Regions from separate parts of the Variovorax sp. CCNWLW235 genome, predicted to be linked through region 3. Evidence: riboswitches for the same ligand, from Rfam matches in the RefSeq annotation. Region 3 holds a riboswitch; each other region holds the start of a gene.
What was found. A riboswitch is a leader RNA that binds a small molecule or an ion and turns the genes downstream of it on or off. The one in region 3 is predicted to bind glycine.

Region 1: it holds a riboswitch for glycine, as region 3 does, so the genes downstream of both, gcvT (glycine cleavage system aminomethyltransferase GcvT) here and V9L21_RS22235 (D-amino acid dehydrogenase) in region 3, are expected to answer to the same signal.
Region 2: it holds a riboswitch for glycine, as region 3 does, so the genes downstream of both, V9L21_RS04265 (ABC transporter substrate-binding protein) here and V9L21_RS22235 (D-amino acid dehydrogenase) in region 3, are expected to answer to the same signal.

What each region holds. Positions count from the first base shown of each region.
Region 1 is NZ_JBBCBW010000019.1:97,655-103,924, forward strand. It holds gene gcvT (glycine cleavage system aminomethyltransferase GcvT) at 1-1,149, opposite strand, end outside; glycine riboswitch at 1,195-1,306, opposite strand; glycine riboswitch at 1,319-1,409, opposite strand; gene V9L21_RS19845 (hypothetical protein) at 1,432-1,995, opposite strand; gene V9L21_RS19850 (TRAP transporter large permease) at 2,154-3,431, opposite strand; gene V9L21_RS19855 (TRAP transporter small permease) at 3,428-3,922, opposite strand; gene V9L21_RS19860 (TRAP transporter substrate-binding protein) at 4,010-4,981, opposite strand; gene denD (D-erythronate dehydrogenase) at 5,052-6,068, opposite strand; gene V9L21_RS19870 (LysR family transcriptional regulator) at 6,169-6,270, shown strand, end outside.
Region 2 is NZ_JBBCBW010000002.1:372,098-378,367, forward strand. It holds gene V9L21_RS04255 (ABC transporter permease) at 1-11, opposite strand, end outside; gene V9L21_RS04260 (ABC transporter permease) at 33-974, opposite strand; gene V9L21_RS04265 (ABC transporter substrate-binding protein) at 999-2,582, opposite strand; glycine riboswitch at 2,775-2,904, opposite strand; gene V9L21_RS04270 (hypothetical protein) at 3,069-3,854, opposite strand; gene V9L21_RS04275 (NADPH-dependent FMN reductase) at 3,963-4,553, shown strand; gene V9L21_RS04280 (IclR family transcriptional regulator) at 4,586-5,380, opposite strand; gene V9L21_RS04285 (type II 3-dehydroquinate dehydratase) at 5,448-5,900, shown strand; gene dctP (TRAP transporter substrate-binding protein DctP) at 5,948-6,270, shown strand, end outside.
Region 3 is NZ_JBBCBW010000025.1:9,821-16,090, reverse strand. It holds gene rfbA (glucose-1-phosphate thymidylyltransferase RfbA) at 1-529, opposite strand, end outside; gene rfbD (dTDP-4-dehydrorhamnose reductase) at 557-1,447, opposite strand; gene rfbB (dTDP-glucose 4,6-dehydratase) at 1,444-2,526, opposite strand; glycine riboswitch at 2,643-2,733, shown strand; glycine riboswitch at 2,766-2,871, shown strand; gene V9L21_RS22235 (D-amino acid dehydrogenase) at 2,963-4,264, shown strand; gene V9L21_RS22230 (FIST signal transduction protein) at 4,282-5,562, opposite strand; gene V9L21_RS22225 (PhaM family polyhydroxyalkanoate granule multifunctional regulatory protein) at 5,606-6,270, opposite strand, start outside.

The DNA.
Region 1 (6,270 bases), on a different contig from region 3:
GAAGGGCAGGGTCGAGACTTCCATCGGCACCGGCTTGCCGCGCACGATGGCCTGCACGCGGGTGCCGGGCTCCGAAAACGCGGTAGCCACATAGCCCATGGCAACGGGGCGGTCGGCCGTCGGGCCGAGCAGGCCGCTGGTCACGATGCCGATGTCCTGGCCTTCGAAAGATTGCAACAATGTGCCGTCGCGTACCGGAATGCGTTCCAGCGCCACAAGGCCGACACGCTTGCGCTTCAGGGTGTCGTGGTCGGTGCGGCCCGCGGCGCCGGCGGTGGCGGCGGCCAGTTGCGCCAGCACCTTGGCCGCGCCCGGAAAACCGCCTTCGCGCGCGCCACCGGTGCGGCGCACCTTCTGGATCGCCCAGTTGAGCGAAGCCTCGACGGGCGTGGTGGTGGTGTCGATGTCGTTGCCGTAAAGGCAGAGCCCGGCTTCAAGCCGCAGCGAATTGCGCGCGCCCAGGCCGATGGGCTTGACCTCGGGCTGCGCCAGCAGCAGGCGGGCGAGGGCGTCCGCATCCTTGCCGGCGACCGAAATCTCGAAGCCGTCTTCGCCCGTGTATCCGCTGCGCGTGGCAAAGGCCGGAATCCCGCCGATCTGCACCGCGCCGCCCGTCATGAACACAAAGCGCTCGATGCCCGGCGACAAGCGGGCCAGCGCCGCGGCGGCCTGCGGGCCTTGCAGTGCGAGCAGTGCGTGGTCGGGCATGGGCTGCACGTCGCAGCGCGCGCCGATCTTCTGCTGGATGTGGGCGAGATCGGCCACCTTGCAGGCGCCGTTCACGATCACGAAGATCGAGCCGTGCCCTTCGTTGAAGAACATCAGGTCGTCGAGGATGCCGCCTTCGTCGTTCAGCAGCAGGCCATAGCGCTGCTTGCCGGGCGCGAGGTCGATCACGTCGACCGGCATCAGGGTTTCGAATGCGGCGGCGGCGTCTGGCCCCACCAGGCGCAACTGGCCCATGTGGGAAATGTCGAACAGGCCGGCCGCGTCGCGCGTGTGCTTGTGCTCGGCCATGAGGCCGGCGGGGTATTGCACGGGCATGGAGTAGCCGGCAAAGGGCACCATGCGGGCGCCCAGTTCCACATGCAGGTCGTGCAGGGGCGTCTTGAGCAATGGGGCGTCGGGTGATGAAGCGGAAGCGGCCACGGGGCACTCCAAAGGGGCAGTCGAACTCCATGGCGCGAGCCATGGGCCACCCCTGCTGTCCGCTTTACCTGAGAGATTCGCCCCACGATCGGGGTTTGCTCCTTCGGTGGGCCGCCGCATCGTCAAGATGCAAGGGCCTCTCTCCAGCAAGGAAACGCCGGCATGCGCCAGCGCCTTGTCAGTCCTTTTGCCTGAGCGTTCGGGGAACCCCTGCGCCTTCGGCGGCCTCGCGTGGCGAAGCTCTCTCCTGACCCTTCGAAGTGTAGTGGATCGCGGAAAGCCTCAGTGCACGGTTTCCGAAGCGGGCGGCAGCAACCTTTCGATACGCTCGCGCAGCGATTCGGCCCGCTCGGCGCCCGCCGCTTTTTCGACTTCGGTGAGCATCAGCGCGGCAATCGTCAGCATGGCGTCGCGGTCGCGGGCTTCGCGCAGTGCATCGCGCATCTGCAGCGCAAACTTGGGGTCGCGCCGCACGAACATGCGCTCGCAAATGTCGAACAGGAACATGCGCGTAGTGGCCAGGGAGCGCTTGCCGTCGAAGTTGTCGGTCGAGGTTTCTACTCGGATGGGCTCGGCCGCAGGAGCCGGAATCGGCGTGTGTGTCGGGCCCGCCGTAACTGGTGCGGCGGTTTTCGGCGCTGCGCCCTGCGCGTCGTGCAGGTATCCGCGGTTCATCAGCGCCCGCAGCGTCTGTTCGGCTTCGTCGCGGCTTGCGAACAGCGGGCTGAAGTCGGTCAGCGAACGCCGGCCGTCGGCCATCAGCAGCAATGCGCGCTCGCGCTGGCTCAGCGTGCGCTGCCCGCCTTGGAGTTCGTCGCGTGCCTTGTCGGTCTTGGTGGGAAACATGGCGCCACAGCTTTCGGAATCGAAGGCTGCAGCATCGTTGCGGCTGGTGACATCTTTGTGAAACGTTTGCCTTACAGGGGCATTTGCCGCATAAAAAAAGGCAGCCCGCGAAGGCTGCCCGTTTTCTCTCTGGTTCTCTCTGGTTTTTGCGCCGCCTGCTACTTGGCGTACACCAGGTCGCGCAGCGCGAGCGATATCCACGGCACGTAGGTAATCACCATCAGGCAGGCCAGGATCACCAGCACGAAGGGAATGAGGTACTTCACGATCCGGTCGAGCGAGATGCGCGCTACCGTGCACGCCGCAAACAGGTTCACGCCGAAGGGCGGGGTGATCATGCCGAGCGCGAGGTTCACCACCATGATGAGCCCGAAGTGAACCGGGTCGACACCGAAGTGCACCGCCACAGGCGCCAGGATGGGCGCGAGCACGATGATGGCCGCGCTGGTCTCGATGAACATGCCGATGACGAAGAGCGCAGCGTTCACGCCCAAGAGGAACATGGTCGGCGACTTCAGCACCTCCTGCAGCCAATGGCCGATGGCGTCGGGCACGCCCGCGCGCGTGATCAGGAAGGCGAACAGGCCCGCGTTGGCGATGATGAACATGATCACCGCCGACGACAGCACCGACTTGCGCAGGATGAGGTAAAGATCCTGGAGCTTGATCTCGCGGTAGATCACCACGCCGACCACCAGCGCATAGAACACCGCCACCGCCGAGGCCTCCGTCGGCGTGAAGATGCCGCCGTAGATGCCGCCCAGAATGATCACCGGCATCAGCAGCGCCCAGCCGGCCTGCCATGTCGCCTTGCCAAAAGACATGCGGCCGTCGCCGTCATTCTTGCCCCAGCCCTTCCACTTGCAATACGCCCAGACGAACAGCATCAGCGCCAGGCTGATGAGAATGCCGGGGCCAAAGCCCGCAATGAACAGCTCGCCGATCGACACCTCGGCGCTCACGCCGTACAGGATCATCGGAATGGAGGGCGGAATGATCACGCCCAGCTCGGCGCTCGTGGCCTGGAGCGCGGCCGCGTACGCGGTGGGATAGCCGTGCTTGATGAGCGCCGGAATCAGGATGGCGCCGATGGCGAAGGTGGTGGCCACCGAAGAGCCCGACACTGCCGCAAAGATCATGCAGGTGAGCACGCAGGTCATGGGCAGGCCGCCCTGCACACCGCCCACGATGCTCTTGGCAAACTCGACCAGCCGGCGCGAGATGCCGCCGGTTTCCATCAGGTTGCCGGCCAGGATGAAGAACGGAATGGCCGCCAGCGGAAACTTGTTGATCGAATTGAACATCTCCTTCACGGAGATGAGCATGTTGACGTTGGCCACCTGAATGCCAAGGATCGATGCGAGCCCGATGGACACCGCCACTGAAACCGACAGTGCAAAACACAGCACCATCGTTGCAACCATTACGGGGGTCATTGCGCGGTCTCCAGTTCGAGCCGCTTGGGATCGAGAAAATTACCAACGATGCCGAAAAGGCAAAAAACGGAACCGACCGGCAGCGCCAGGTACGACCACATCATCGACACGCTTTCGAGCCCGGCCATCGACTGCACGCGCCCGCGCATGGCGTAGTCCCAGCCCCACCACAGAATGACCAGCATCAGCGCCAGTGCCGCGATGCTGACCGCGGCATCGAGCACGCGCTTGACCCGCGGCGGGCTCCAACGGTACAGCACATCCACGCTCACCATCGCGCCTTGCCGGAAAGCCATCGGAATGCCGAGGAACACCATCCAGATCAGGCTCATGCGGATCAGGATCTCGCTCCATTCGGCCGGTTGCTCGAGCACGAAGCGCGTGACGATCTGGAACACGCCCAACCCGGAGGCGATGACCAGCATCACGCAGGCGGCAATCATCGAGAAGCCGGTGGTCCAGCGCTCGATGCCGAGAAATTTTTCTTTCATCTGCAGTCGTGATGTTGAAAACAAAAAAGCCCGCCAGATGGAACTGAGCGGGCGCTCGGTGCTATCAAGAAGATAGCATCATGAAGATCACTTGAAGTCGCGGATCTTGTCGAGGTTGGCCTTGCCGAAGTCCTTTTCGAACTGGGCATTCACCGGCGCCAGTGCGGCCACGAACTTGGTCTTGTCGACGTTGTCGATCACCGTCATGCCCTTGGCGCGCAGGTCGGCCACGCCCTTGGCATCGTCTTCGTCCACGCGTGCGCGATTGGCCTTGGTGCCTTCTTTGGCGGCCTCGAGGAAGGCCTGCTTGTCGGCCGCGCTCAGCTTGTCGAACGACGCCTTGTTCATCACGAAGATGCAGGGCGAGTAGACGTGGCCGGTGAGCGACAGGTGCTTTTGCACCTGGTCGAACTTGGCCGCGATGATGACCGACAGCGGGTTCTCCTGGCCGTCGACCGTGCCCTGCTGCAAGGCCGTGAACACTTCGGGAAAGGCCATCGGCGTGGTGACGATGCCGAAGGTCTTGTAGGCCGCAATGTGCACCGGGTTTTCCATGGTGCGCATCTTCAGGCCCTTGAGGTCTTCCGGCGCCTTCACGTCACGCTTGCTGTTGGTCATGTGGCGGAAGCCGTTCTCGGCCCATGCCAGCGCCTTGAAGCCCTTGGCGTCGAACTTGGTCAGAAGGTCCTGGCCGATGGGGCCGTCGAGCACGGCGCGCGCATGGGCCTTGTCGCGGAACAGGAACGGCACGTCGAGGATCTTCGTCTCCGGCACGAAGTTGGGCACGGGCCCGGTCGAGGAGAGCGCCAGTTCCTGGGTGCCGAGCTGCACAGCCTCGATCGACTCGCGCTCGCCGCCCAACGAGCCGTTGTAGAAGGTCTGGACCTTGTAGCGTCCGCCGGTGCGCTTTTCGACTTCCTTGGCAAAGACGTCGATCGCAACACCCTGGTGCGAGTTCTGCGCGGTCGAAATGCTGATCTTCATGGTGGTCTGCGCGAAGGCGGCGCAAGCCATGCCCATGCCCAGAACCAGGCCGGCGGCCAGTCGGGTCAATTTCATTGTGTTGTCTCCAGAGAAAAGAAGGCGCGAAGAAAAAGCAGAAAAAGCAAACTCCGCGGGCAGCCGCCGACTATGCCGTAACGGGGAGCTTCACCGCGTCGGGATTTTCACGGACGTAATCACGAATAACTACTTCGAAATCGGCGTCCGCCGAAAGCCCCAGGCGCTTGGCGCGGGCGGTTTCGATGCGTCCGGGCCAGGTTTTCACGATGCGCTGGATGGCCGGATCGGGTGTTCGGTCGAGCAGGGCGGTGGCGGCCTTGCCGGCCACGCGTTCGAGCGCCGCCGCCATTTCACCCACCGTGGTGGAAAGCGAGGGCAGGTTCAGCGCAGTGCGCGGGCCCCATTCGGCATCGCTTGCCTCCGCGGCGCGAATGATGCCTTCGACGGTGCGGGCCGGCGATGCAATGGCCACGGGTGTTTCGTCGGGCACCGGGCAAGCGGCGCGAATGCCTGCGAGCGGCTCGCGGATCATGCCGCTGAAGAAGCCCGATGCCGCGCCGTTCGGCTTGCCCGGGCGCACGCTCACGGTCATCAGGCGCACGCTGCGCCCGCGGATGAAGCCCTTGCGCGTGTAGTCGGCCACCAGCTGCTCGCCGATGAATTTCTGGATGCCGTAGCTGGTCTGCGGTGTGGGCAGTGTGTGGTCTTCAATCACTGGCGGCAGCGGCTGCTCGGGCGAATCGCCGAACACTGCGAGCGAACTGGCAAACACCACCAGTGGCCGGGTGCCCACGGCGCGCGCTTTTTCGAGCAAGGCATGCGTCGCGGCAAAGTTGCTGCGCATGCCCAGGTCGAAATCGGCCTCGCATTCGCCGCTGACCGCGGCGGCCAGGTGAAAGATGGCGTCGGCTTCGCGCCAGAGCGCTTCTTCCGGCGAAGCCAGTTGCTCGTTCAGGTCGCCAAGCGCGGCGGCAATGCGAGGGTCGGCCGCAAGGTCGGCTGGCGGTGCGACGCGGTCGACCAGGGTGATGCGGGAAATGTCGCGCGCCGGGGCGCCGGCAAGCGAGAGCTGCCCCTGCTTCAGCAGCGTGCGGGCAAGGCGGGCGCCAACGAAGCCGGCGCCGCCGGTAATGACGATCTGCATGGTTGTCTTGTCTCCTTCGCAATGAGCATAGCGCAGCGGAGCACCCGCTACAGGCACACTCGCGGCTCGCGCAAACAAGAAACCGGACGACCGGAAAACGATGAACCTGCGATTCGTTGAAGCCTTTCACTGGGCCGTGGCGCTCAAGAGCGTGACCCGTGCGGCCGAGAAGCTGCACCTCACCCAATCGGCGCTCTCCAGC
Region 2 (6,270 bases), on a different contig from region 3:
GAATCGGTCATGTGTTTGCTTCTTCTTGCGCCTCAATAGCGAATGCGCGGATCGAACACCAGGTAGCTCAGGTCGATCAGCAGGTTGACCAGCACATAGACGACTGAAAAGAACAGCGTGATGCCCTGTATCAGCGGAAAGTCGCGCGACAGCACCGCATCCACCGTAAGCTGGCCGAGGCCCGGAATGGCGAACACGGTTTCGGTAACCACCACCCCGCCGATCAAGAGCGCAATGCCGATCCCGATCACCGTGACGATGGGAATTGCCGCGTTGGCAAGCGCATGCCGCATGAGCACCCGTTTTTCCGAGATGCCCTTGGCGCGCGCGGTGCGGATGTAGTCCTCGGTCATCGCCTCGGCCACGGCCGCGCGCGTGACGCGCGCAATCAGCGCCACGTAGATGATCGACAGCGTGATCGACGGCAGGATGAGGTGCTTGATCCAGAGCAGCGGCCCCTGGCTCAGCCGCTGGTAGCCCTGCACCGGCAGCCACTGCAGGTGCAGCGCAAAGATCCAGATGAGCACATAGCCGATCACGAACGCCGGTATGGAAAAGCCCATGACCGAAAAGCCCATCAGCATGCGGTCGAGCCAGCCGCCGTGCCGCCAGGCGGCAACAACCCCGAGCGGCACCGCGACGAGGATGGTGACCACCAGCGTCACCGCCGCGAGAGACACCGTCGGCTCGATGCGCTGGCCGATGAGCTCCACCACCGTTTTCTTCATGAAGTAGGACTCGCCCAGGTTGCCTTGCAGCAGCCGGCCGCTCCAGTGCAGAAACTGCACGGGAAGGGATTCGTTCAGCCCCAGCTGCTCGCGCACCTTGGCGATGTTCTCGCTGGTGCCGCTGTCGCCCACGATGGCGGCCGCCGGATCGCCGGGTGCCAGCCGGAGCATGAGAAACACGATCAGCGCAACGATGACAAGCACCGGCACGGTCGACAGGATTCGGCGCGCAAGGAAGATCAGCATGGGGTTTCCAGAAAAGAGCGCCCGTCAGTTCTTCTTGATGTTCCAGAACACGGCAACGGGCGAGCGCACCACGCCGCTCACCGCCGCCTTGCGGTAGGCGGTCAGCGGCTTGTATTCGCCGATGGGCGCGTAGATGCCGGTGTCGTACACGCGCTGCTGGATGGCCGTGGCCAGCTCCTTGCGCCGGGGTTCGTCGGCCGTTGCGAGGAAGTCGGATTTCAGCTGCTCCAGCTTCTCGTCGGTGGCCCAGCCGAACCAGCCCTTCTCGCCGTTGCCCGTGAGAGGCGCATAGAACATCGGGTTCATGTTGTCGGCAATGCCCCAGCCGGTGATGAAGAGATTCCAGCCGCCCTTGTCGACCGGATCTTTCTTGGCGCGGCGCGTCACCAGCGTGGGCCAGTCCATCGACTGCATGTCGACATTGAAGCCGGCCTGCTTCAGCAGCTGCGCCATCACGGGCGGAAACTTGTTGAGCAGTGCAAAGTCGGCCGGGTACATCAGCACCACGGGCTTGCCGTCGTAGCCGGCGTCCTTCAGCAGGGCCTTGGCTTTCTCGAACTGCGGCTTGCCGGTGAAGTAGCCGGTCTTGTCGCTGGAGAAGATCGTGCCGCAGGGGTACACCGATGCGCAGCTGTTGTAGAGCTCCTTGTGCACCATCTGGGCGCGCATGAGCGCCTCCTGGTTGATGGCCATGATGGCGGCCTGCGCGATCTTCGGGTTGTCGAAAGGCGGGATGATGTGGTTCAGGTGCAGCGCGAACGAGCCCTTGGGAATCGGGTTGTCGACCGTGATGGACGTGTTGCCCTTGAGCGCCGTGTACTGCTCGGGCGGCAGCCACTCGATCATGTCGACCTCGCCGTTGGCAAGCGCATTGGCCTGCGTTTGCGCATCCTTCAGGATGATCCATTCCATGCGGTCGACATACACGTTCTTGCCGCCCGCCGTGCCCGAGGGTGCTTCGACGCGGGGCACGTATTTGGCGTTCTTCAGGTACACGATCTTCTCGCCCGGGCGGTACTCGTCCTTCTTGAAGATGTAGGGCCCGGAGCCCGTGGCGTCGTCGATCTGCTTGTCGGGCGGCGTGGCGGCCACGCGCGCCGGCATGATGAAAGGCGGATTCGACGAAGGCTTGCTCAGCGCGTCGAGCACCATGCCGAAGGTTTCCTTGAAAACCAGCTTGAACGAATTGGCGTCGACGGTCTCGGCCTTGTCGAGCGCCGCATACATCTTCTGCCCCAGCCCGTCGCGCTGGCCCCATCGCTTGAGCGACGCCAGCACGTCTTCCGACGTCACCGGCTTGCCGTCATGAAATTCCAGGCCCTTGCGCAGCGTGAACGTCCAGGTCTTGCCGTCTGCGCTGGTGGTGTACTTGTCGACCATCTGCGGCTTGACCTTGCCCTGCTCGTCCACGCCGAAGAGCGTGTCGTACACGGCATAGCCATGATTGCGCGTGATGAACGCGGTGGTCCAGATCGGATCGAGAATCTTCAGATCGGACTGGGGCACCACCCGCAGCACCTTGCCCGCCTCTTGTGCGAACGCGCTTGCAACGCCAATAGCGAGCATGGCGCTCACGACAACGGCTTTCAGGTTTCGTTTCGACAGCATCTTCGGTTCTCCGGTTGAAAAAATCGTGAGGAAAGTCAGCGAAAAACGGGGGTCGATTCGGGCAGGCGCCTGCGTGCATGCGCAGGCCTCGGCACACCCGATGAAGAAGGGAACGATGCGCGGTGCGCTCTGGCAAAGGTCATGAAGAAGAAGGCTCCGGAAGCGCGCAAGGCCACCCCGCGCACTGCGCGAGATGCCCCTGCTGTCCTTTGGCCTGAGAGATTCACCATGCACGCTCATCGCGCATGGCTTGCCCCTTCGGCGGCCGCCCTCGGAGTCCTTTTGTTCAGGACGCCGGGCAGCGCTCTCCAGCGTTAGTCGTTCATCCAGTCTGGGGACCTGAGCGTTACGGGCTGTCGCCTTCGGTAATGCACTAACTCGAAGCACCGAGCCGGCATTTCTCCTGGATGTTTTCTTCTAAGCAGAATGCGTGCCACTCGGGCGCGTGCGCACAGGGGCGCATGCGGATTGAAACGCGCCCCGAAGCTACTGCGGTCCGCCGCAGAAGCTCACTCTTTCGGTGGTCTTGGCGGTGAAGTGAAGACGCGTGGTGGTGGTACCGCTGGCGGGTGTGTTGGCGGGCCACTCGCTCTGCAGCCACGTGTATTGCCAGCTGTAGGGTCCGCCTGGCTTGCCGGGTTCTTCGTAGGCGATGCGAAGGCTGCCGTTGCTCTCGTCGTGGCAATGCTTCGAACTCTTGTATTCCTTTTCGCTGAAGCAGGCGCGGATCATCTTCGAGCAAGAGAAAGGAATGCCCTCGTGCACGGCCCGGGTGTCGTCCAGCGGCACGAAGTCGGCCTTGCTGAACGATGCGCCGCCGCCCGAATACATCTCGGACACGGTCTGCAGCACGGCCATGGCCCATTGCCCTTCGGCCAGCGGATAGAGTGCCGGCGCAAGCGAAAGGCGCGTGTCGGACATGCCGCCTGCGGCGTCTTTCTTCATGCCGGCCACATAGGCGCTGAAGTCGTGCAGGCGCTCGATCTGCCAGGTCTTCGCGTCCTTGTCGCGCTTGACGCGGGCCATGGCCAGCGGCTCGGCCGAGAGCACTGCAAAGCTGTTTGCCGCGGCGCCGCGCAGCCGGTACAAGCCCAGCGCATGCGGGTCGCAAGGCTGCGGCAGCAATGCGCACAGGCGGGCGCGCCAGTCCGGATCGACCGACTGCGGCTTCTTGACCGCGTCGAGCACCTGCGCCGAGGGGGCGGCGAACACATGGCCGGCCGATGCGGCAAGCACCATGGCGGCAGTGCAAAAAGCAGGCAGCTTGTTCATGCCGGAATGGTAGCCAGAGGATTCGAAAGATGCTGCTACCAAATGCGCCGACATGCCAATGTTGTAGCCTTCGCCCGTGGCCGCCCGGCCTCGACAACGGAGCGACGAATGGCTGACAAGATCCTGGTGTTCTACGGTTCCTACAGGTCGGACCGCATGGGCATTCGCCTGGCCGACTACCTGGTGGCGGGCCTCGGTGCGCGAGGTGCCGATGCCGAACTGATCGACGCGCAGGCGGTGGGCCTGCCCATGCTCGACCGCATGTACAAGGAGTACCCCAAGGGCACCGCGCCCGCCCCCATGGAAGCACTGGCGCAGAAGATTCGCGGCGCGGACGCCTTCGTCTTCGTGACGGGCGAATACAACTGGGGCCCGCAGCCCGGGCTGAAGAACCTCACCGACCACTTCCTGGAAGAATGGTTCTGGCGGCCCGCTGCCGTTGCCAGCTATTCGGCGGGCCGGTTTTCAGGCGTGCGCTCGGGCACCGTGTGGCATTCGATCCTGTCGGAGATGGGCATGGTCGTCGTCTCGAGCACGCTCGCCGTCGGGCCGATCTCGCAAACGCTCGATGCGGACGGCAAGCCCACGGGCAGTGCGGGCGAATCTCTCCAGCGCTCGTTCGGCCGCTTTGCCGACGACCTGGCGTGGTGGACCGACGCCGCGCGCGAGCAGCGGGCGCGCAAGGCGCCGCCTTACTGAGAAGCCGGGTCTGGCAAGCCGGGTCGCGCCGCTCAGCCCTTGCCCAGCGAAGGGCGGCCGAACAGGCTCGACGCGTTGCTGATCGGCCCGAGCTCGGCCGTTGCGGCCAGCAGCGCGGGCGCCAGCTCATGCATGCGCTCGCTGCCAAGGCGCGTGCGTGGCCCGGCAATGCTGATGACGCCGATCACCTCCTTGCGGCGGAACACGGGCGCGGCCATGGCGGCCATGCCGGGCGCGAAGACCTCGTCGATCATGGCGTAGCCGCGCACCCGCGCCGCATGCAGAAAACCCAGCAGCGCGCGGATGGTGGTCGGTGCCTTCGGCCCGTATTCCGCCGGCGTGCCGAAGCCCTGGCGCGAGACGAGCTCCAGCGCGCGTTCATCGGTCAGCGTCATCAGCCAGGCGTGGCCGGACGACGTGCACGACAGGCGCGCATCCATGCCCATGTCGGGGTCGTAGCGCAGCCCCGCTTGCCGTGTGCCCTGCGACTTGGCCACCCAGGTGAGGCGGTCTTCGTCCACGATCGAAAGGCGCACCAGTTCGCCCGATGCCTGCGCAAGCCGCTCCAGCAGCGGCTCGGCAATGTTCACGATGCCGGCGCCGCTCAGGAAGCCGAGACCCAGCGACACCACCTTGGTCGTCAGCACGTAGTCGCCCTGCTTGCGCGTCTGGCGAACGTAGCCGCAGCGCTGCAGGTCGGCCAGCAAGCGGTGGCAGGCGCCGAGCGGAATGTCGAGCTCCGACGCGAGCAGCGTGAGCGGCAGCCCCTGCGGATGCCGCGCAAGGTGTTCCACCATCGAAAGGCCGCGGTCGAGTGAAATGCTCATATCCTGCATTATGAAAGCTGTTTCCAGTTTGGAAAGTCTTTCGTGGCCGCGCCAAAGAATCGGCCGCATGAGTTCCATCGTCTACATCCTCAACGGCCCCAACCTCAACCTGCTGGGGGTGCGCGAGCCGCACCTGTACGGCAGCACCACGCTGGCGCAGGTGGAACAACTGTGCCGCCGCGTGACCGGCGAGCTGGGCCTGGACTGCGAGTTTCGCCAGACCAACCACGAAGGCGTGATGGTGGACTGGGTGCAAGAGGCGCGCGAGCGCGCCGCGGCCGTCGCCATCAATCCGGCGGGGTTGTCGTTCCGCTCCATTCCGCTGCTCGATGCGCTCAAGACGCTCGACCAGCCCATCGCCGAAGTGCACATCACCAACATCCACCGCCGCGATACGCTCTACCAGCACTCGCTGGTGTCGCTGGCCGCCACGGGCGTGATCTGCGGCTTTGGCCCGTTCGGCTACGAGCTGGCGATCCGGGCGCTGGCGCAGCGCCTGGCGGCTGCGCCGGCGGCCTGAGTTCCCCGAGTTACCGCTTCATCATCACAACACGACAGGAGACCACCATGACCTTTTCCATCGATCGCCGCACGCTGCTGGGCGCAGGGGCCGCGCTGGCCGCGGGCGCCGTCTTGCCGGCCGGCGCCCAGGCGCAGCCTACGCTGCGGTTTGCCGCGGTGTTTTCGGACAAGGACATCCGCGCCGACATGATGAAGATGTTCGCCAAGGACATCGAGGCCGACTACAAGGTCGAGATGTTCCTGAACTCCACGCTGTTCCGCCAGGGCACCGAGCTCATCGCCTTGCAGCGCGACAACCTGGAGATGGGCAACATCGCGCCGCAGGATATTTCCAAGCAGGTGCCGGCCTGGTCGCTGCTCACCTCGGC
Region 3 (6,270 bases):
CCGTCACCGCATAGCTGCTCTTCGGCTTCAACGGCTTTTCTTCGATGCTGCTGGCCTTGCCCTTGGCATCGAACGCCACCACGCCGTAGCGCTCGGGGTCTTGCACGTGGTACGCGAATACCGTCGCACCCGACTGCTTCGCGTCGGCATCGGCGAGCAGATGCACGAGGTCATGCCCATAGAAGATGTTGTCCCCCAACACCAGCGCGCTGGGGCTGTTACCCACGAACTTGTCCCCGATGATGAACGCCTGCGCGAGCCCATCCGGACTCGGTTGCACCGCGTACTGCAGGTTCATGCCCCACTGGCTGCCATCCCCCAGCAGTTGCTGGAACCGCGGCGTGTCCTGCGGCGTGCTGATGATCAGGATGTCGCGCATGCCACCCAGCATCAACGTGCTGAGCGGGTAATAAATCATCGGCTTGTCGTACACCGGTAGCAGCTGTTTGCTTATCGCCAGCGTTGCTGGGTGCAGCCGGGTGCCCGAGCCACCGGCGAGGATGATGCCTTTACGTTGCGTCGTGGTCATGCGTTTCTTCTCGTGTGAATTCACTCTTCAGAGCGTCTCGCGCAGCATGCGCGCAACGCCTTCTTGCCAGGGCGGCAGGCGCAGACCAAATATGGTCTGCAGCTTGGCGGTATCGAGACGCGAGTTGTGAGGCCGCTTCGCTGGCGTCGGGAAGGCGCTCGTAGGCACGGCTTCAACTTGCTCGGGGCCGGCCTTGAGGTCTACACCGGCCTGCCGCGCTTGCTCCAGCACGAAGCGCGCATAGCCGCACCAGGTGGTTTCGCCGCCGGCAACCACGTTGTACAGGCCCGCCTTGGAAGGGTCTTGCAAGGTGGCGCGGATCGCATGCGCCGTGACATCGGCCAGCAGCTCGGCACCGGTCGGAGCCCCGTATTGGTCGTCGATGACGGTCAGTTTGTCGCGCTCCTTGGCAAGCCGCAGCATGGTCTTGGCGAAGTTGCCGCCGCGCGCGGCAAACACCCAGCTGGTGCGAAAGATCAGGTGCTTGGCGCAGTGCTTGGCCACCAACTGTTCGCCCTCGAGCTTGGTGCGGCCATACACACTGAGTGGGCCGGTGGCATCGTCTTCCTGCCAGGGCTTGCTGCCGCTGCCGTCGAACACGTAGTCGGTCGAGTAATGCACCATGAGTGCACCGATCTGCCCGGCGGCTTCGGCCACCACGCCGGGCGAGGTGGCATTGAGCTTGCGCGCAAGGTCGGGCTCGCTCTCGGCTTTGTCGACGGCCGTGTGGGCCGCGGCGTTGACGATCACGTCAGGCCGCACCTTGAGTACGGTCTCGGCCAACTGCTCCGGACGGCTGAAGTCGGCGTTGAAATCGGTGCTGTCGAAATCGAGCGCCACCAGTTCGCCCAGCGGCGCAAGGCTGCGCTGCAGCTCCCAGCCGACCTGCCCGCCCTTGCCGAGTAGCAGCAACTTCATGCCGCAGCCTTGGCCGCGGGTGCGGCGTCGTATTGCTTCTCGACCCACTCGCGGTACGCGCCGCTTTGCACGTTGCGTACCCATTCGCCGTGTGCAAGGTACCACTCGACGGTCTTGCGAATGCCGGTGTCGAAGGTTTCAGCGGGCTTCCAGCCCAACTCGCGCTCGAGCTTGCGTGCATCGATGGCGTAGCGCCGGTCGTGGCCGGGGCGGTCGGTAACGTAGCTGATCTGTTCCTTGTACGGCTTGCCGTCAGCGCGCGGGCGCAGTTCGTCGAGCAGCGCGCACACGGTGTTCACGATCTCGATGTTGGGCTTCTCGTTCCAGCCGCCGACGTTGTAGGTCTCGCCGAGCTTGCCGGCCTCGAGCACGCGGCGGATGGCACTGCAGTGGTCCTTCACGTAGAGCCAATCGCGCACCTGCATGCCGTCGCCGTACACGGGCAGGGGTTTGCCGGCCAGGGCGTTGACGATCATCAGCGGGATGAGCTTCTCGGGAAAGTGGAACGGACCGTAGTTATTGGAGCAGTTGGTGGTAACCACCGGCAGGCCGTAGGTGTGGTGCCAGGCGCGCACAAGATGGTCGCTGGCGGCCTTGCTGGCCGAGTAGGGGCTGTTGGGCTCGTACTTGTTCTCTTCGGTAAAGGCAGGGTCCGTCTTGGAGAGCGAGCCGTAGACCTCGTCGGTCGACACATGCAGGAAGCGGAAAGCAGACTTTTGCTCCGCCGGCAGTGCGCTCCAGTAGCCGCGCACCGACTCGAGCAGGCGAAAGGTGCCGAGCACGTTGGTCTGCACGAAGTCTTCCGGCCCGTGAATGGAGCGGTCGACGTGCGATTCCGCGGCAAAGTTCACGATGGCACGCGGCTTGTGCTCGGCCAAAAGGTGATCGACCAGAGCGCTGTCGCCGATGTCGCCCTGCACGAAAATGTGGTTCGGCTTGCCCTTGAGCGATGCAAGCGTCTCGAGGTTGCCCGCATAGGTCAGCTTGTCGAGATTGACGACAGACTCATCGCTCTGCGCGATCCAGTCGAGTACGAAATTGGCGCCAATGAAGCCCGCGCCGCCGGTTACCAGGATCATGAGGTCCCCTGTTGTTGTCGAACGATCGCCCTCTGGCGAATGAACGGGCGATTATCCCATTGGCCCTCCGCCGGGCCGGAGCAAGGGTTGGCGCCTCCGCAAGCTCCGCCTACAATCGCGCCACTGCAGGAGAGCGGGCAACCCCGGTTGCCCTACCGAAGGCGCAAACTCCCATAAACGCTCAGGTCGGCCCGACGAAGTTCTCGAAATTTCGGCAAGGGGCCTGTACTGCACCAACTGACACGCCGTCTGGAGAGCCATCACCTCGCGTGATGCACCGAAGGAGCAAACCCGTTGCGGGCGCAACGGGTGAATCTCTCAGGTACCGAGGACAGGGGGAGCGGCAACTTGGACGGCGGTCGTCCGGTTGCTTGCTATTTATTCAATAGCAGACCTCGCCCGCCGTTCAAGCGCTTCAACCTCAAAGGTACTTGAAATGCGCGTGATCGTTCTTGGCGCCGGCTTGCTCGGCGTGACCTCGGCCTACTACCTCCAGCAGCTCGGCCATGAAGTGACCGTCATCGACCGGCAGGCCACCCCGGCCGCTGAAACCAGCTTTGCCAACGGCGGGCAGATCTCCGTCAGCCACGCCGAACCCTGGGCCAATCCGAGTGCACCGCTCAAGGTGCTGCAATGGCTGGGCAAGGAAGACGCCCCGCTGCTCTTTCGCATTCGCGCCGACATGCGCCAATGGCTCTGGGGCCTGCAATTCCTGCGCGAATGCACCCCCGCCCGCACGAAGCACAACATCGAGCAGATCGTGCGGCTGGGCACCTACAGCCGCGATGTGCTGCAGCAGTTGCGGCGCGACACCGGCATCGCCTACGACCAACGCACGCAAGGCATCCTGCACTTTTATACGACGCAGAAAGAGTTCGACAGCGCCCTTGCGCCCGCCGAGCAGATGCGCGCGCTCGGATGCGAACGGCAAGTCATCTCCGCGGACGAGGCGGTAAAGATCGAGCCCGCCCTTGCGCACATCCGCCCGCAACTGGCCGGTGCCACCTACACGGCAGAAGACGAATCCGGCGACGCCAACCTCTTCGCCCGCGAAATGGCACGCCTCGCGGCAGCGGCGGGCGTGAAGTTCCTCATGAGCCACACGGTGACTGCGCTGCGCGAAGCGGGCGGCAACATCGACCACGTGGAAGCTACCGACAGCGAAGGGCGCTTTCAACGCATCCGCGGCGACGCCTTCGTGCTTGCAATGGGCGCGTTGAGTCCGCTGTATGCCGCGCCGCTGGGCATGCGCCTGCCCATCTATCCGGCCAAAGGCTATTCGGTCACGCTGCCGGTCAAAGACGCGACGAGGGCGCACCAGGTCTCGCTGACCGACGACGAATTCAAGCTCGTGTTCTCGCACTACACCTCAGCCTCCGGAGACCGCCTGCGCATTGCCGGCACAGCCGAGCTCAACGGCTATGACCGCGACTTGAACCGCGTGCGCTGCGAAGCGATCGTGCGGCGCGTTGAACAGCTCTTTCCCGGCGCCGGCGACACCACGCAGGCGCAGTTCTGGACCGGCCTGCGCCCCGCAACGCCGAGCAACGTCCCTCTGGTCGGCAAGACGAAGCTGCCGAACCTGTACCTGAATACCGGGCACGGCACGCTCGGCTGGACGCATGCGTGCGGCTCGGGCAAGTCGGTGGCGCGGATCGTGAGCGGGCTTGCACCCGAAGTCGATTTTGCGTTTGCCGGCATGCCTGCACCAGCAGCGCGCGTGCTCCAGCCGGCCTGATCTGGCCGTGGCGGCGGTCAGTCGTTGCCGGTAAACACCGTCAACACCCCCGTATATCCATACAGGTGGTGCCGGGCAATCTCCCCCGCCGCAAAGAAGCCAACGAGCGGCACGTCGCCCAGCGCGTGCCGCACGATCTGCAGTTCGGCGCCCGGTGCGCCGAAATGCGGCCCGCCGCGTCCTGAGCAACTCACGTACACGGCGCCGGCAATGCGGCGCGCCGGATGCGGCGCTGCTTCGGCTTCTCCGGCCGCCACGGCGCGCGCGGTGGCCAGGGTCTGCTCTTCGGGCTCCAGCTCCTCGCGGATTTCCGCGCAGATGCGCATCAGGTCGGCGCGCGCGGCCTGTGCATTGCGCCGGCAGAAGGTCAGGCGCATGCCGGCCTCGGCCACGTCGGCAATGGCGATGCCGCGGCGCGTGGGGTCCAGGCCGATGATGTGGCGCACCAGCACGTCGGCGCCCAGGTCGCCGGTACGGCGAATGCCGTCGCTGCCCGCATCTCCCAGGCCCACCAGGGTGGCGCGCACGGCGTCGATGGCTTCCTGTGGGCGCTCCAGCGTCACCTGCAGGTCGGCCAGCAGCACGTCGAGCGCGGGTTCGCCGTCGAGCTTGAGCAGCAGGTTGCCATCGGCTTCGGTGATCTCGCGCTCGCGTCCCGCGCCGGAGCGCAGCGGCTGGCAGCCTTGCGTGACGCGCGACACCAGCCGCACGCCTTCGCCGAACACCACGCCCGACAAGCCTCCCGAGAACACGCCGCCCGCCGCACCGTGGCCGCGGATGTTGCCGTTGCCGCCGACCGCAAACTGCAAGGCGCCTGCACGGCCCGACGAGAGGCCGCCGAACAGGTAGCCGGTGTCGGTGCGGCCCGCCATCTCGCCGATCAATTCGGTGAGATCGGGGGTGGCCGGGTCGGCATGCACGAGCGCGGTATGCGCCTCGAAGCCGCTCATTTCCGAGTTGCCCAGCGGCGCCACGCCGGAGAACACACGGTATTGGTCGCTCGGCAGCGCGCAGAGCATCAGGCTCAGGCCGGGCTCATCGAAGTATTCGGCATTGTTGGCCGATACGCCGATGCCGACGGTGCCGGACCAGTCGGTCACCTCCGGAAGCTCGGCGCTCAGGTGGTCGAGGATGTCTTGCGCATCGGACGCATAGTGGTCGGTGATGTAGAGCAGCCCGAGCGTCGGTGCCGACGCGTAGTCGGGCAGCGCCATTTGGGCGCGCAACTGGGCCAGCACAAGGCCGGCCGCCATGCGCCATTGCGGATGGGTGGCGTGACCGGAGGGAAACAACTTCATGATGCGTGCCAACCCGTTCTCTTCAAGGTGTGTATGTATGACGTCAGCGCCGTCCGGTCGTTCGCTTTCGCGCCGCGGTCGGTGCCTTCTTTTTGGCAGCGGTTGCTGTCGCCTTCCTTGCGGCCGGCTTTGGAGCCGCGGGAGCGGCGGCCGATGCAGGCACCTTGAGCTGGGCCGCGTCGTGCAGCGCCGATGTGGCGATCTGCTGGAACTGCTCGGTCAATGAACCCCACCATTGCATCGGATCGATCACGCCACCGTCGCTGCCCGATGCGGAGGCAGCCGACGCCGGCTTGCTGCGCGCTTTTTTGGCGGGTGCCGGCGCTTCCTCCGCGGCCTCGACTTCCGGCTCAGGCGCGACCGATGCGGCAGCCGGTGCGGCCGCCGGAGCCGCCTGCTTGGTGAACGCGCTTGCGATATCTTCCATCCGCACGTTCATGCCGCGCAAGGTCGAAAGTGTCATCTTTTGCACCTCGAGCGCCTGGATGGTGGCCTTGAGAGCATGGCCGTTCTGTTCGAGCCAGTACTGCACGGTCTTGAGCTCCTGGATGCGCTTGTCTACCTCTTCCACGCTGAGTGTGGGCGCCACCCAGCTCGCAAGGCTCGGCAAACCGGGCACTGCGCTTGTGGCAGCTCCCGCTCCGGCGGCACCGCCTGCGAGGTTCTTCAGAAAGTCGAATCCGGGGACAAATTGACTGAAGTCAAAAG